4 regions of the Rhizobium sp. NFR12 genome follow, and region 2 is predicted to be linked to each of the others. Evidence: predicted binding sites of a transcription regulator. Region 2 holds the regulator's gene; each other region holds the start of a gene.

Region 1 (3,209 bases), on a different contig from region 2:
TGCGTTCAAGAACGGCATCACCTGCCTCAACACCCCCGGCACGATCGACAGTGACTACCGCGGTGAAGTGAAGGTTTTGCTGATCAATCTGGGCGACGAGGACTTCGCTATTACCCGCGGCATGCGGATCGCACAGATGGTGATCGCGCCCGTGACCCAGGCGCGGATCGTCGAAGTGACCGAGGCAAGTGCCACGGCACGCGGCGCCGGCGGGTTCGGATCCACCGGCGTCTGAACTCCGTCGCAATCCCGTGACGCCGACCTCGGGAAATCAGGCTGATACAGTGGGGCGCTCCCCGGCCATCCGATACGAGATCGCCTCGGCAAGGTGTATTCTCCCGATACCATCCTTCTCGTCGAGATCGGCCAGCGTCCGCGCCACCCGCAAGACCCGATGATAGCCGCGGGCGGAGAATTTCAGCTTTTCCGCCGCGTCGCGCAACAATTGCAGCCCTCCCGCATCGAGCTCGGCGAACTTCTCGATCATGGCGGTGGAACAGCGCGCGTTGGTGAGAACCGTGTACTGGCCCTCGCCTTCAAAACGCTCTCTCTGCCTGTCGCGTGCGGCCGCAACCCGCCTTGCCACGCCGGCACTCGGCTCTGCCGGCGCCGGGCGGATTAGATCGCTTGCGGAGACGGCCGGGACATCGATGCGGATGTCGATGCGGTCCATGAGCGGGCCGGAGATACGCGCCTGATAATCCGAAGCGCAGCGCGGACCTCGGGCGCAGCTATGCCCCGGTTGGCCCGCCATACCGCAACGGCACGGGTTCATGGCGGCAACGAGCTGGATGCTGGCCGGATAGGACACCCGGTGATTGGCCCGGGCGATGACACATTCGCCTGTCTCCAGCGGCTGGCGAAGCGCATCGAGAACCTGGGGCGAGAATTCCGGAAACTCGTCGAGAAAGAGGATGCCGTGATGCGCGAGTGAGGCTTCTCCGGGCCTCGCGCGCAGACCGCCGCCGACCAGTGCCGCCATCGTGGCGGAATGGTGAGGCATGCGATAGGGCCGCCGATCCGACAGCTTTCCGCCCGAAAGCTGGCCGGCGATGGAGTGGATCATCGAGACTTCGAGCAGTTCGGTGGCCGATAGCGGCGGCAAGATCGACGGAAGGCGGGCGGCGAGCATCGATTTTCCCGAACCGGGCGGACCGACCATCAAGAGGTTATGGCCGCCGGCAGCCGCGACTTCGAGCGCGCGTTTGGCGCTTTCCTGGCCCTTGATATCGACAAGGTCAGGCAGATTGGCGGGCGGTGCACGGACCGCCGGCTGCGGCCGCGACATGACCTGCGTGCCGCGAAAATGATTGGCGAGCGCGATCAGGCTGCGGGGGGCGAGAATATCGACGCCGGGTCCAGCCCATGCCGCCTCGGCGCCGCTTTCGGCTGGGCAGATCAAGCCTTTTCCGATCGCATTGGCGCTGATGGCCGCCGGAAGCGCACCGGCGACGGCGGCAAGCGTTCCATCGAGATTCAATTCGCCGATCACGACATAATCGGCGAGCATATCGGCGGGCACGGCACCGAGCGCCGCCATCAGGCCGACGGCGATCGCGAGGTCGAAATGGCTGCCTTCCTTGGGCAGGTCCGCCGGGGCGAGATTGACCGTGACCTTCTTGGGCGGCATGGCGAGGCCGGAGGCGTGCAAGGCTGCCTGCACCCGCTCGCGGCTTTCGGCCACTGCCTTGTCCGGCAGCCCGACGATATGCATGCCGAGCTTGCCAGGGCCGATCATGACCTGCACATCGACCGGAATGCCTTCAATGCCCTGAAATGCTACCGTTCTGATACGCGCGACCATTCCGACCCGCCCACATGCGCAAGCTAAGGTGGGGATATTCCCGCCTACCGTGCTACAGGTTGAAAGCTTGCACGATTGCTGGCGAATTTCAAGAACAGGCAGTGAACAATTTCGCGCATGAGACGAAGACAGCGTGCATCAGGTTGCATAACGAGAACAGATGTGAACGGTTATCAGTTCTGCTTGGCGTCGATTGCATCCCACATGAGGCTCGCGACGTCAGCACCGCCGAACTTCTTCACTTCGCGGATGCCCGTCGGAGATGTGACGTTGATCTCGGTCATGTAATCGCCGATCACGTCGATGCCGACAAAGATGAAGCCGCGCTCGCGCAGAGCCGGCCCGATACGGGCGCAGATTTCCTTTTCGCGCGGCGTGATATCGGTCGCCTCGGCACGGCCGCCGACATGCATGTTGGAGCGGCTGTCGGTTTCCGAGGGCACGCGGTTGATCGCGCCGACCGGTTCGCCGTCAACGAGAAGAATGCGTTTGTCGCCCTTGCGCACTGCAGGAAGGTAGGCCTGCGCGATATAGGGCTCGCCGCGATACATCTGGCCGAACATTTCCAGAAGCGAGGTAAAGTTGCGATCATCGCGGGCGGAATGAAACACGCCGGCACCGCCATTGCCGTAAAGCGGCTTCAGGATGATGTCGCCGAGCTCATGGCGGAACTTGGCGATCTCCGCCGGGTCGCGGGAGATCAGTGTCGGCGGCATCAGGTCGGCGAACTCGGTAACGAAGATCTTTTCCGGCGAGTTGCGCACCCAGGCCGGGTCATTGACCACGAGCGTCTTCGGATGGATGCGCTCCAGAAGATGGGTGGATGTAATGTAGCCCATGTCGAAGGGCGGATCCTGGCGAAGCTGCACGACATCCATCGTCGACAGATCGGTCGGCTGCTTTTCCCCAAGGGTAAAGTGATCGCCCTTGATGTCGCGCACCTGCAGCGGCTCGAGAGCTGCAAAGATGCGTCCGTCGCGCATCGTCAGGCGGTCGGGCGTATAGTGGAACAGCTCGTAACCGCGCGATTGCGCTTCGAGCGCCATGGCGAATGTGGAATCGCCGGCAATGTTGATGCCGGAAATGTGGTCCATCTGAAATGCGACCTTGCGAATTTTCGCCATGACTTCAGCCCCCTAGGATTGGCCCGCCTGATGTAGGACGACGAACCCCGAAAGGCAACCTTGGCCCGGATAATCAGCAGGACCGACGATGGGGCCTGCGCTGCCAGAGGCCTAGAACGCATCCTGGAAATGGCGCGGAAACCTTCCCGGCAAGACGGCGATGATGTCGTATCGCTGCGATAACCCGGATACGTCCTTGCGTTTCTGCAGCCAGAGATCGCTCGCGGCCCGGATCCGTTTCTGAGATGCGAAGGAGACGGCGTCGAGCGCCTGCATCTCGG
Region 2 (3,209 bases):
CCGCCATGATCGGCAGCGAGCGCATGTCGGAGACAAGCGTGTTGTAGCCGAACGAGGCACCGCGCTCGCACAGCATCACATTGGGATTGCCGCTTTCGAGGAACTTCGCCTGAACATTCTTCATGTCCCAGGGCGCCAGGAACTGGCCCTTCTTCACGTTGATCGCGCAACCCGTCTTTGCGGCCGCGACGAGCAAGTCCGTCTGGCGCGACAGGAAGGCGGGGATCTGCAGGATATCGATCGTATCCGCCACGAGAGCGCATTGCTCTTCAGTGTGAATGTCGGTCAGAACGGGAAAGCCGAATTCCGTCTTCAGATCGGCAAAGATTGCCATCGCGTTGTCCAAGCCGATGCCGCGCTTGCCGGAGATCGACGTGCGGTTGGCCTTGTCGAAGGAGGATTTGTAGACGAGGCCGAGGCCGAGCTTCTTGCAGAGTTCGACAAGCGTACCCGCGATCATGAAGGCGTGATCACGGCTTTCCATCTGGCAGGGACCGGCAATCAGCGAGAGCTTTGCCGTGTTGGAAAAAACGACTTTCGAACTCCCCTCGCCCACGGACACTTCAGAATTGGCGGAGACTGTCATTTCACTATTCCTCGAAACCGAAAACCACACCTTGCCCCGGGGCTGCCGACACGATCACGCGGCCATCCCTGCGGATGAATGCGACGTCATTAGCAGCAAGGGTGATCTCTGTCACGGCGAGATCGGTGGTCTTGAAGATGATCCCGCGCGCAGCGAGGCGCGACGATAACAAGGGCTTCATCGAAGACCGGAACTCGTCGCTGAACGTGTCGTTGGATTGAATGCGGATGCTGGCATTGGCAGCTTCGATCCGCAGACCGTCTTTCCCTTGCTCGGGTTGCGTCTCGAACACGGTTTCGAAAAGCGGCAGAAACTCCAGCGGGTCATCTGCAGAAAATACGATCTCTCGAAGGCCTGTAACGGCGTTTGCGTGCTCATCAAGACCACCGCGATCTTCCGGTAATGCGGCCATTCGCTGGCAGGAAAACAGCAAGATGTCATCGACCTCGGGAACTGCCGCGAAGGCCAGACGGAATGAGACTTCGCTCTCCCTACCATCGGGCAACTGCATCGGGCGGGAGAATTGAAGCATCTCGCCCGCAGACATGTGCCCGTCCACAAAACGGATATGATCGGCCGCTGCATCCTGCGTCCCGACGACCACCGCCGATAGACCTTCCCTTTTCCGCTGGCCGCGAAAGCGGATGTCGCGATCGGTGAACACGTTGCCTCGTTTTGCCGCAAGCGAGGCTTGCCGACGGTTAACAATGGCCAGTGGCTCGAGGTACGAGCCATCCGCGAAGAATATGCAGGCATTGGCCGTGCCGAAAGGGTGAACACCTTCAGGTGCCACAGTAAAGCCGAGAGCGGTCAACCTCCCCCGCGCTGACGCCAGATCTGCAACGGGCAGAACCAAATGATCGACTGACTTGTTACCCACTTACACCCCCAAAGTCTTATTCCGCAGAACATTGGCTATCGCGGGAAACTCGGCAAGTGCTGCGCACGAACTGAATACGTGATCGAACGCTGAAATGAGACTATTCTTGAGCAGAAATTTGGGGCTTGCGGAACACAGATAGAACATATAGCGTCCGTTCTGCATTTGTTTCCAATTCTGAGGGTCCCGTCCATGCTGACACGCAAGCAACAGGAGTTACTTCTGTTCATCCACGAGCGGATGAAAGAATCAGGCGTGCCGCCGTCGTTTGACGAAATGAAGGACGCTCTCGACCTTGCATCGAAGTCCGGCATCCATAGGCTGATCACCGCGCTCGAGGAGCGTGGCTTTATTCGCCGTCTGCCGAACAGAGCACGCGCGCTCGAAGTGATCAAGCTGCCTGACGCCTATGTGGCGAACCTTCATCCGCGACGGGGATTTTCTCCCAGTGTCATCGAGGGAAGCCTCGGCAAAACGCAACCGGTCGTCGCTCAGAAGCCGGCGCCGGTCATGGCGGACAATCCGTTCTCGACAAACATTCCGGTCATGGGTCGAATCGCTGCCGGCGTGCCGATCTCCGCGATCCAGAACAACACCCATGACATCGCCGTTCCGATCGAGATGCTGGGTTCCGGCGATCATTACGCGCTCGAAGTGAAGGGCGATTCGATGATCGATGCCGGCATCCTCGATGGCGATACCGTCATCATCAAGAATACCAGCACCGCAAGTCCAGGCGATATCATCGTTGCCCTGGTCGATGAGGAAGAAGCGACCCTGAAGCGGTTCCGCCGCAAGGGTGCCTCGATCGCACTGGAAGCGGCAAACCCGGCTTACGAGACCCGCATCTTCCCGCCCGACCGGGTGAAGGTCCAGGGCAAGCTTGTCGGCCTTATTCGCCGCTATCATTAAGAACGGTGTCATCCCGGAGATGCGCAGCAACAGCCTCCGGGATGCCAAAGTCGAATTGTCCCGTTCGCCAGTCATAGAACCGGTGGACGGTCCACGGACGGCTTGAGGTCTGTGCGCTGTCTCGCATCGCCGCCGTAATCTTGATGTCTGGCGCTGTCGCGTTCGGAATAATGGTGATTTCCAGTGCGCCAGTCCGGCGCAACGTCCGCCCGCTGAGAAGCAAGGCGCCGGAGCGGCAAGTATCGAAGCGTGCGCCGGGCGAGACGATGATCCGACCGACATCGCAGGCAAGACCGGTGTATCGGTTGTCTTCGACGGTGACGATCCGGATGTCCTGAGCAGTCTGCGCCGCGCACAGGATTTTCGGCAGACAGGCGAATCGTCCGGGCTTCAATGCTTGAAGAAAACCCCTGACATATTCGATTTCCCGGCGCGTCAAATCCGGTCGCGAATGTGGTCCAGGTGGTCTGTCATCGCTTTTCGCAAGGCTGGCACCTCGCGCTGGTTCCGAAGAGGCAAGAACCGGCAAGGCGAGCGGTTGTTCTCCGGTCTCAAGCACCAGCGCTCGCCGCCATTGATCGTAGATAAATCCCGGCGGTCGGGTTCGATTGAGGGTGATCTTGTCATCCTGGATCACGCCGACCGATGCGCCGTCTTCGGATATGACGATATCAGGCCTCGGCGCCGAGCCTGAGCGGACCGCAAAGAGCAAAGCCACCGCCATGAACAGCGCGCCTGTCAACCTCAGCGGCGTGCGCAGCAGCGTCAGAAGCAGAAAGCCTGCCGTCGCCAGAGGCAGGAAAAGCGGGTTCTGCCGGCCGATGGCAATAT
Region 3 (3,209 bases), on a different contig from region 2:
AGGGTCTCGCCATCCCAGGACGCCGAACCCCTGGGCGTCACGATCAGCCAGTCCATGTCGTTGAAACGACGCTGAAAAAACGGGGCCACACGGTCGATGATAAAATGATCAGGCTCGAACCAGGACACAAAGCGCCGGCGTCCGGCAACACCCTCCGGCAGTGGAATTTCCTTGAAACGGACGAAGGCGGTCATCTTGTGATAGTCGCGGCCGATCGATTTCGACATCCGGTTTGCCGCCACCACATCTGGATCGGTCGCCATACCCAGAAAATTGCGCCCGTGTGCCATGCGAAACAGCATCCGGTAGAGAAGCGAGAACCGCGTCGGATCGGAATGGCAGATGACCGAGGCGGCAAGCTTCAGAAAGGCTGGAGGAACACCCTGCGTCACCGGCTTGTCGACAGGCTCAGGCAACTGGTTGCCGTCCAGCCCGAACAATCCGTCCGTGTCGTCCATCGTGCGCCACTCGACACGATCAGGTGCGATGCCGGCCGCAAGATAGGCACGCGCAGCATCGCGCCACTCGGTCAGATCGCCTCTCCCCCGCAACAAGACTCGGTACATCATAGAAGCGACAGCTGCTCCGGCTTTGGCTGGAACATGGATCGCAGATCGGCCCGGTCGGCAAGCTTCCGCGGTGTCCACCCTTCGCAGGTGATAAAGGGCTGTACCTTCTTCAGAGACACGCTCAGCCGCTTTAAATCCTCCAGACGCAGCTTGCGAAACCGCCGCGACGAAAGGATCGCTCCGACGGTCTTGGTCCCGAAACCCGGCACCCGCAGCAGCGTCTCCTTGTCCGCCTTGTTCACATCGACAGGGAACTTGTCGCGGTTGCCGAGCGCCCATGCAAGCTTCGGATCAAGGTCCAGATCCAGCATGCCGTTTTCCGTCGACGCTGTAATCTCGCCGATCTCGAACCCGTAGAACCGGTAAAGCCAGTCAGCCTGATAGAGCCGATGCTCGCGCATCAGAGGCGGCTTGATCAGCGGCAGTGTCTTCGATGAGTCCGGGATCGGGCTGAAGGCGGAGTAATAGACGCGTTTCAGGCTGTAGCTGCCGTAAAGCCTGGCGCTCGTCCCGAGAATGGTCGCGTCGTTGGCGCCGTCTGCCCCGACGATCATCTGCGTGCTCTGGCCGGCAGGCGCGAACCGCTTGCGACGCTTGGTCTGCAGCGTCGGGTCGCGCATCTCCTCGATCTTCAGACGCAGATCGCCCATCGAGCGACGAATATTGGCGGGCCGCTTTTCCGGGGCAAACTGGCTGATCCCTGCATCGGTCGGCAGTTCGATGTTGATCGACAGACGGTCGGCATAAAGCCCCGCCTCCTCAATCAGCTGCTGCGACGCTTCCGGGATCGTCTTCAGATGGATGTAGCCGCGGAAATTATGGACCGTGCGCAATTCCCGCGCGATCCGCACCATGTCGCCCATCGTGTGATCGGACGAGCGGATAATCCCCGACGACAGGAACAGACCCTCGATATAATTGCGCCGATAGAATTCCAGCGTCAGCCAGATAACCTCTTCGGGCGTGAACCGGGCGCGCTCGACATTGCTGGAGGAACGATTGATGCAGTAGGCGCAATCGTAAATGCAGAAATTCGTCATAAGGATTTTCAGAAGCGAGATGCAACGGCCATCCGGGGCATAGGCATGGCAGATGCCGGACCCTTCGGTCGAACCCAATCCGCCGGATACCGACGAATCTCTCTTTGATGTCCCGCTGGAGGCGCAGGAGGCGTCGTACTTGGCAGCGTCCGACAGGATCGCCAACCGTTCTTTCAGCGACTTCTTCATTAGTGCGTTCTCTATATGTTCTTTATGACTGCGTCAACCCGTTGACAAATCGAGGGACGTTTGATTCATTCAACTCCAGCTGGCGCATCTGACACCATTTCGATTTTCCTAGCGGGAGCAGTCGAAATTCTGTTATGATGCCCTAAATTCAGATGCTGCAGATGGTTCCGAAGTTACCGCTCCGGAACCTGTTTCTTTTTGTGTCCGCGGCATCCGCGGACATGCGCCTTAAGGACAAGAAAATGGTTGAAAAGGTACCGATGACGCCGAAGGGGTTTACCCAGTTGCAGGAAGAACTGCGCTGGCGCCAGCAGGAGGAGCGTCCCCGCATCATCGAAGCGATTGCGGAAGCGCGCGCCCATGGTGACCTTTCGGAAAACGCCGAATACCACGCGGCCAAGGAAGCCCAGAGCCACAATGAAGGCCGCATCGGCGAGCTGGAAGATTTCACGGCCCGCGCCGAAGTGATCGACCTCTCCAAGATGTCCGGTTCCACGATCAAGTTCGGCGCAACCGTCAAGCTGATCGATGAAGATACCGAAGAGGAAAAGACCTATCAGATCGTCGGCGATCAGGAAGCCGACGTGAAGGCTGGCCGCATCTCGATCTCTTCACCCATCGCCCGTGCCATGATCGGCAAGGAGAAGGGTGACAGCATCGAAGTCGTCGCCCCTGGCGGCTCCAAGGCCTACGAGATCCTCGCCATCTCCTGGGGCTGATCGCTCGTGGAAACGTCTGGCGAAGTCGCCACGGAGATGGGCAGCGGTATCGCTCCCGGCTCCGTGGTCGATATATCCGATATCGAAGTGATCGCGCCGAACTTCAAGAAGCGGCTCTCCGGCGTGACGTCCACGATCGTCCAGCTGATTCCGGTGCAATGGGCAAAGGGTCAGAAGATCGCGGTCTTGGGACCTGGCCTGCCCTCCCACCTTCCCCACATCCGCTATGCCGACCTTGCCGCGCTGTGGTCACCGCCATCAGGGCGGCGCGCCCGTGTCTGGCATGCCCGCCGCAATATCGAGATGCTGCCCGGCCTCTTCATGCGCGATGTGCTGCGGATGCCGTTGAAGCTCTTGTTCACCTCCGCCGCGCAACGAACCCATTCCGCATGGACGGGTTTTCTGATCAGCAAGATGGATGCGGTCGTCGCGACGTCTGCACGATCGGGTTCATACCTGAAAGTGCCCTATAAGGTGGTGCACCACGGCGTCGATCTCGATCTCTTCCGTCCCTCCGGCCCATCCGACCCTTCCTCCCCGGCAGATGGTTTCGGCAAGCATCTGATCGGCTGCTTCGGGCGCGTTCGGCATCAGAAGGGTACAGACCTTTTCGTGCGTGCCCTGATCGAGCTGTTGCCGTCCTATCCCGAATGGACGGGCGTCGTCTGCGGGCGTGTCACGCCGGACAACAA
Region 4 (3,209 bases), on a different contig from region 2:
GCCCGGAAACGGAGAGAGCCCGCGGATATGGTTGTGAACGTCGCGCGCAGGCCTTGAGAAATCGATGCGCGTCTCGCCCTTGTCGATCTTCGACGCGTAGAGCACGCCGTCAGCAGACTGCGGTGTCAGCGGCAGGTCGCCGGCTTCCAGCTTCTCCATCGCCTCGACCATGGCGCGGGCGCCCGTCAGCATCAGGCGGTCGTGCAGCTCGCCTGCGGTCATGGCCTCGCCGATCTCGACTTCCCGGGTAAGCGCGACCGGGCCGGTATCGAGGCCCTTTTCCATCTGCATCACCATCATGCCGGTCTTTGCATCGCCAGCCATGATGGCGCGCTGGATCGGGGCAGCACCGCGCCAGCGCGGCAGCAGCGAAGCGTGACCGTTGTAGCATCCAAGCCGGGTGCCGGTCAGAATCGCTTCGGGCAGAAGCAGGCCATAGGCAACGACCACGGCGACATCCGCCTTGAAGGACCTGAAGGTCTCGCGGTCTTCCTCGCTTTTGAAATTGAGCGGCGTCAGGACCGGAATGCCGAGCAGTTCCGCCGCCTGATGCACCGGTGACTTGACGAGATCGAGCCCGCGGCGCCCGCCGGGACGCGGCGGCTGGCTATAGACCGCGACGATCTCGTGACCGGCCTGCTTCAGGTTCTGCAGTGTCGGCACGGAAAATTCCGGCGTGCCCATGAAGATGATGCGAAGAGACATGGACCTTTCGCGCCCGCAAGGAACGCGCCTTCATACCGAGATTGCCTGCAAGCGATGGCTAGACCGCCTTCGCCTTGGCAGCCTTGGTGAACCTCTTGATCACCATTTCGCGCTTCAGCCGCGATATATGGTCGATGAACAGCACGCCGTCCAGATGGTCGATCTCGTGCTGCAGGCAGGTGGCGAGCAGGCCGTCGGCCTCGATCACGTGTTCCTTGCCGTCGCGACCGATATGCTTGACCGTCACGGACGCCGGGCGCTCCACCTCGGCATAGTATTCCGGGATGGAAAGGCAGCCTTCCTCATACACCGATCGTTCGTCCGAAGAGCGGATAATTTCCGGATTGATCACGACGATCGGGTTCTTCTCGTCCTCCTCGCGCGACACGTCGACCACAAGAATGCGGTGGGCAACGCCGATCTGGATCCCGGCAAGGCCGATGCCCGGAGCGTCGTACATGGTTTCCAGCATGTCGTCCGCGAGCTTCAAAAGTGCGTCATCCACCCGTTCGAAAGGCTTGGACACCTGACGCAGGAGCGGATCTGGAAGAATGATAAGCGGCTTGATCGTCATGGCGATCCCATAACCTATCTTTTTCGCCGATGGAACAGCCCCGGATCGCCGTTTTCGATCAATGTTCCCGTTTTGATCTTTCCAATCCGCGGTTTTCTGCTAGCTTGCCGCCATGAATGACCTGTTCCCCGAGATTTCCCGTTTTCTGGAGAGCCAGCACCCGATGGTGCTGATGGCCGCTTCCTGCGTCTTCGGCATGCTTCTCATGCTGTTTCTCATGCTGTTTCTCATGCGCCTTTCCGGAGGCAGCGGCCGTCAGGCGGAAGACGCCGAGGCCCGCATGGGGGAACTGATGCGGATGCAGGGTGAGATGCAGGGCAGGCTTTCGGCGATGGGCGAAACGCTTGCCGCGCGCCAGGTCGAACTCAGCCAGGTCGTCGGCCAGCGGCTCGATGGCATGACCCACCGGATCGGCGCAACCATTACCGAACAGACCAGATCCACCCATGACAACCTGCGCCAGTTGCAGGAGCGTCTGGCCGTCATCGATGCTGCCCAGAACAACATTCAGAGCCTTTCCAAGGATGTCGTGGGACTGCAGGCCATCCTCTCCAACAAGCAGACGCGCGGCGCCTTTGGTCAGGGCCGGATGGAAGCGATCGTTTCCGACGGCCTGCCGATGGGTGCCTTCGAATTCCAGAAGACTTTGTCGAACGGGTCGAGACCGGACTGCGTGATCCGTATGCCGAACAGCTTGCCACCGCTCGTCATCGACGCGAAATTTCCGCTGGAGGCATGGAATGCGTTTCGCGAAGCGGCTGCTCCCGAAGCACGCCGTGCCGCATCCCAGCAATTCCGTCGCGACATGGAAGTCCATATCCGCGATGTCTCGGAGAAATACCTGATCGCCGGAGAAACGCAGGACACCGCCTTTCTCTTCGTGCCGTCCGAATCGATTTTTGCCGAGATCCACGAGCATTTCGAGGGCGTGATTCAGAAGGCGCAGCGCGCGAGGATCGTCATCGTCTCACCGTCGCTGCTGATGCTGTCGATCCAGGTCATCCAGGCCGTGCTGAAGGACCAGCGCATGCGCGAACAGGCGCATCTGATCCAGGGCGAGGTGGCCTTGCTGATGGAGGATCTCGGTCGCCTCGACGAGCGGACCCGCAAGCTGCAATCGCATTTTTTCGCAGCCCAGAAGGATGTCGAGCAGATCGTGACGTCAACCGAGAAGCTCGGCCGGCGCGGCGCACGGATCGAAGCGCTCGAACTGGAAGCACCAGTGGCCGCCCCGATACCCCACGCTGGACCAACGCCCGCAGCTCCGGCATCCGGCGCAGTCGAGAGCCGCACCGGATCGCTGCGACTGAGGGTAGTTGACGAGGACTGATCCTCTCGGGCAGTGTCAGCCCGCATTTCACAAAACAGGCAGGCACCTATGATCACCGTCTTCGGCTCCATCAACATGGATCTTATCGCAACGACGGAGCGGTTGCCCGGGCCGGGCGAAACGGTTGTGGGTTCGACCTTTGCGACAGCCTCCGGCGGCAAGGGTGCCAACCAGGCACTGGCCGCCCGCCGCGCAGGCAGCGAAGTGCGCATGGTCGGCGCGGTCGGAGACGACGGTTTTGCAGAACCGGCACTGGCCCTGCTCCAGGCATCCGGAACCGATCTTTCAGCAGTCACACGGACGAATGTTTCGACCGGCACAGCGCTGATCCTCGTCGGCGATGACAGCGGCGAGAACATGATCGCGGTGGTGCCCGGCGCCAACGGAACGATCGGCGAGGCCCAGGCGCAGGAAGCAGTGGAGGCCATGGCTGCATCCGACACATTGATGCTGCAGCTCGAAATCCCGCCGGCAGCCGTCGAGGCCGCACTCGGTGCAGCAAAGGCGAAGGGCATACGCACGATGATCAACACCGCGCCGCTGACGGCCCATGCCGTGCGGCTGGCAGCGCTCGCCGATATCGTCGTCGCCAACGAGACC

Evidence for each region. Region 2 encodes LexA, which represses DNA repair genes until DNA is damaged. Its sites were predicted from a motif close to TGTTCNNNNTGTGTTCNG; they were not measured.
Region 1: a site for LexA is predicted at 1,895-1,912, ahead of BLW69_RS17540 (YifB family Mg chelatase-like AAA ATPase). Genes of this name have one in related genera too.
Region 3: a site for LexA is predicted at 1,804-1,821, ahead of BLW69_RS05415 (putative DNA modification/repair radical SAM protein). Genes of this name have one in related genera too.
Region 4: a site for LexA is predicted at 1,342-1,359, ahead of def (peptide deformylase). Genes of this name have one in related genera too.

The regions. Positions count from the first base shown of each region.
Region 1 is NZ_FNWM01000004.1:246,541-249,749, forward strand. Features, by position in the region: gene dut (dUTP diphosphatase) at 1-235, shown strand, start outside; gene BLW69_RS17540 (YifB family Mg chelatase-like AAA ATPase) at 272-1,804, opposite strand; gene gshB (glutathione synthase) at 1,978-2,928, opposite strand; gene BLW69_RS17550 (YraN family protein) at 3,040-3,209, opposite strand, start outside.
Region 2 is NZ_FNWM01000002.1:1,070,225-1,073,433, reverse strand. Features, by position in the region: gene kdsA (3-deoxy-8-phosphooctulonate synthase) at 1-586, opposite strand, end outside; gene BLW69_RS12545 (VOC family protein) at 591-1,466, opposite strand; gene lexA (transcriptional repressor LexA) at 1,659-2,378, shown strand; gene BLW69_RS12535 (ComEC/Rec2 family competence protein) at 2,359-3,209, opposite strand, start outside.
Region 3 is NZ_FNWM01000001.1:1,118,401-1,121,609, reverse strand. Features, by position in the region: gene BLW69_RS05420 (UdgX family uracil-DNA binding protein) at 1-566, opposite strand, end outside; gene BLW69_RS05415 (putative DNA modification/repair radical SAM protein) at 566-1,798, opposite strand; gene greA (transcription elongation factor GreA) at 2,041-2,517, shown strand; gene BLW69_RS05405 (glycosyltransferase family 4 protein) at 2,581-3,209, shown strand, end outside.
Region 4 is NZ_FNWM01000004.1:165,890-169,098, reverse strand. Features, by position in the region: gene fmt (methionyl-tRNA formyltransferase) at 1-705, opposite strand, end outside; gene def (peptide deformylase) at 764-1,279, opposite strand; gene rmuC (DNA recombination protein RmuC) at 1,443-2,609, shown strand; gene BLW69_RS17130 (ribokinase) at 2,658-3,209, shown strand, end outside.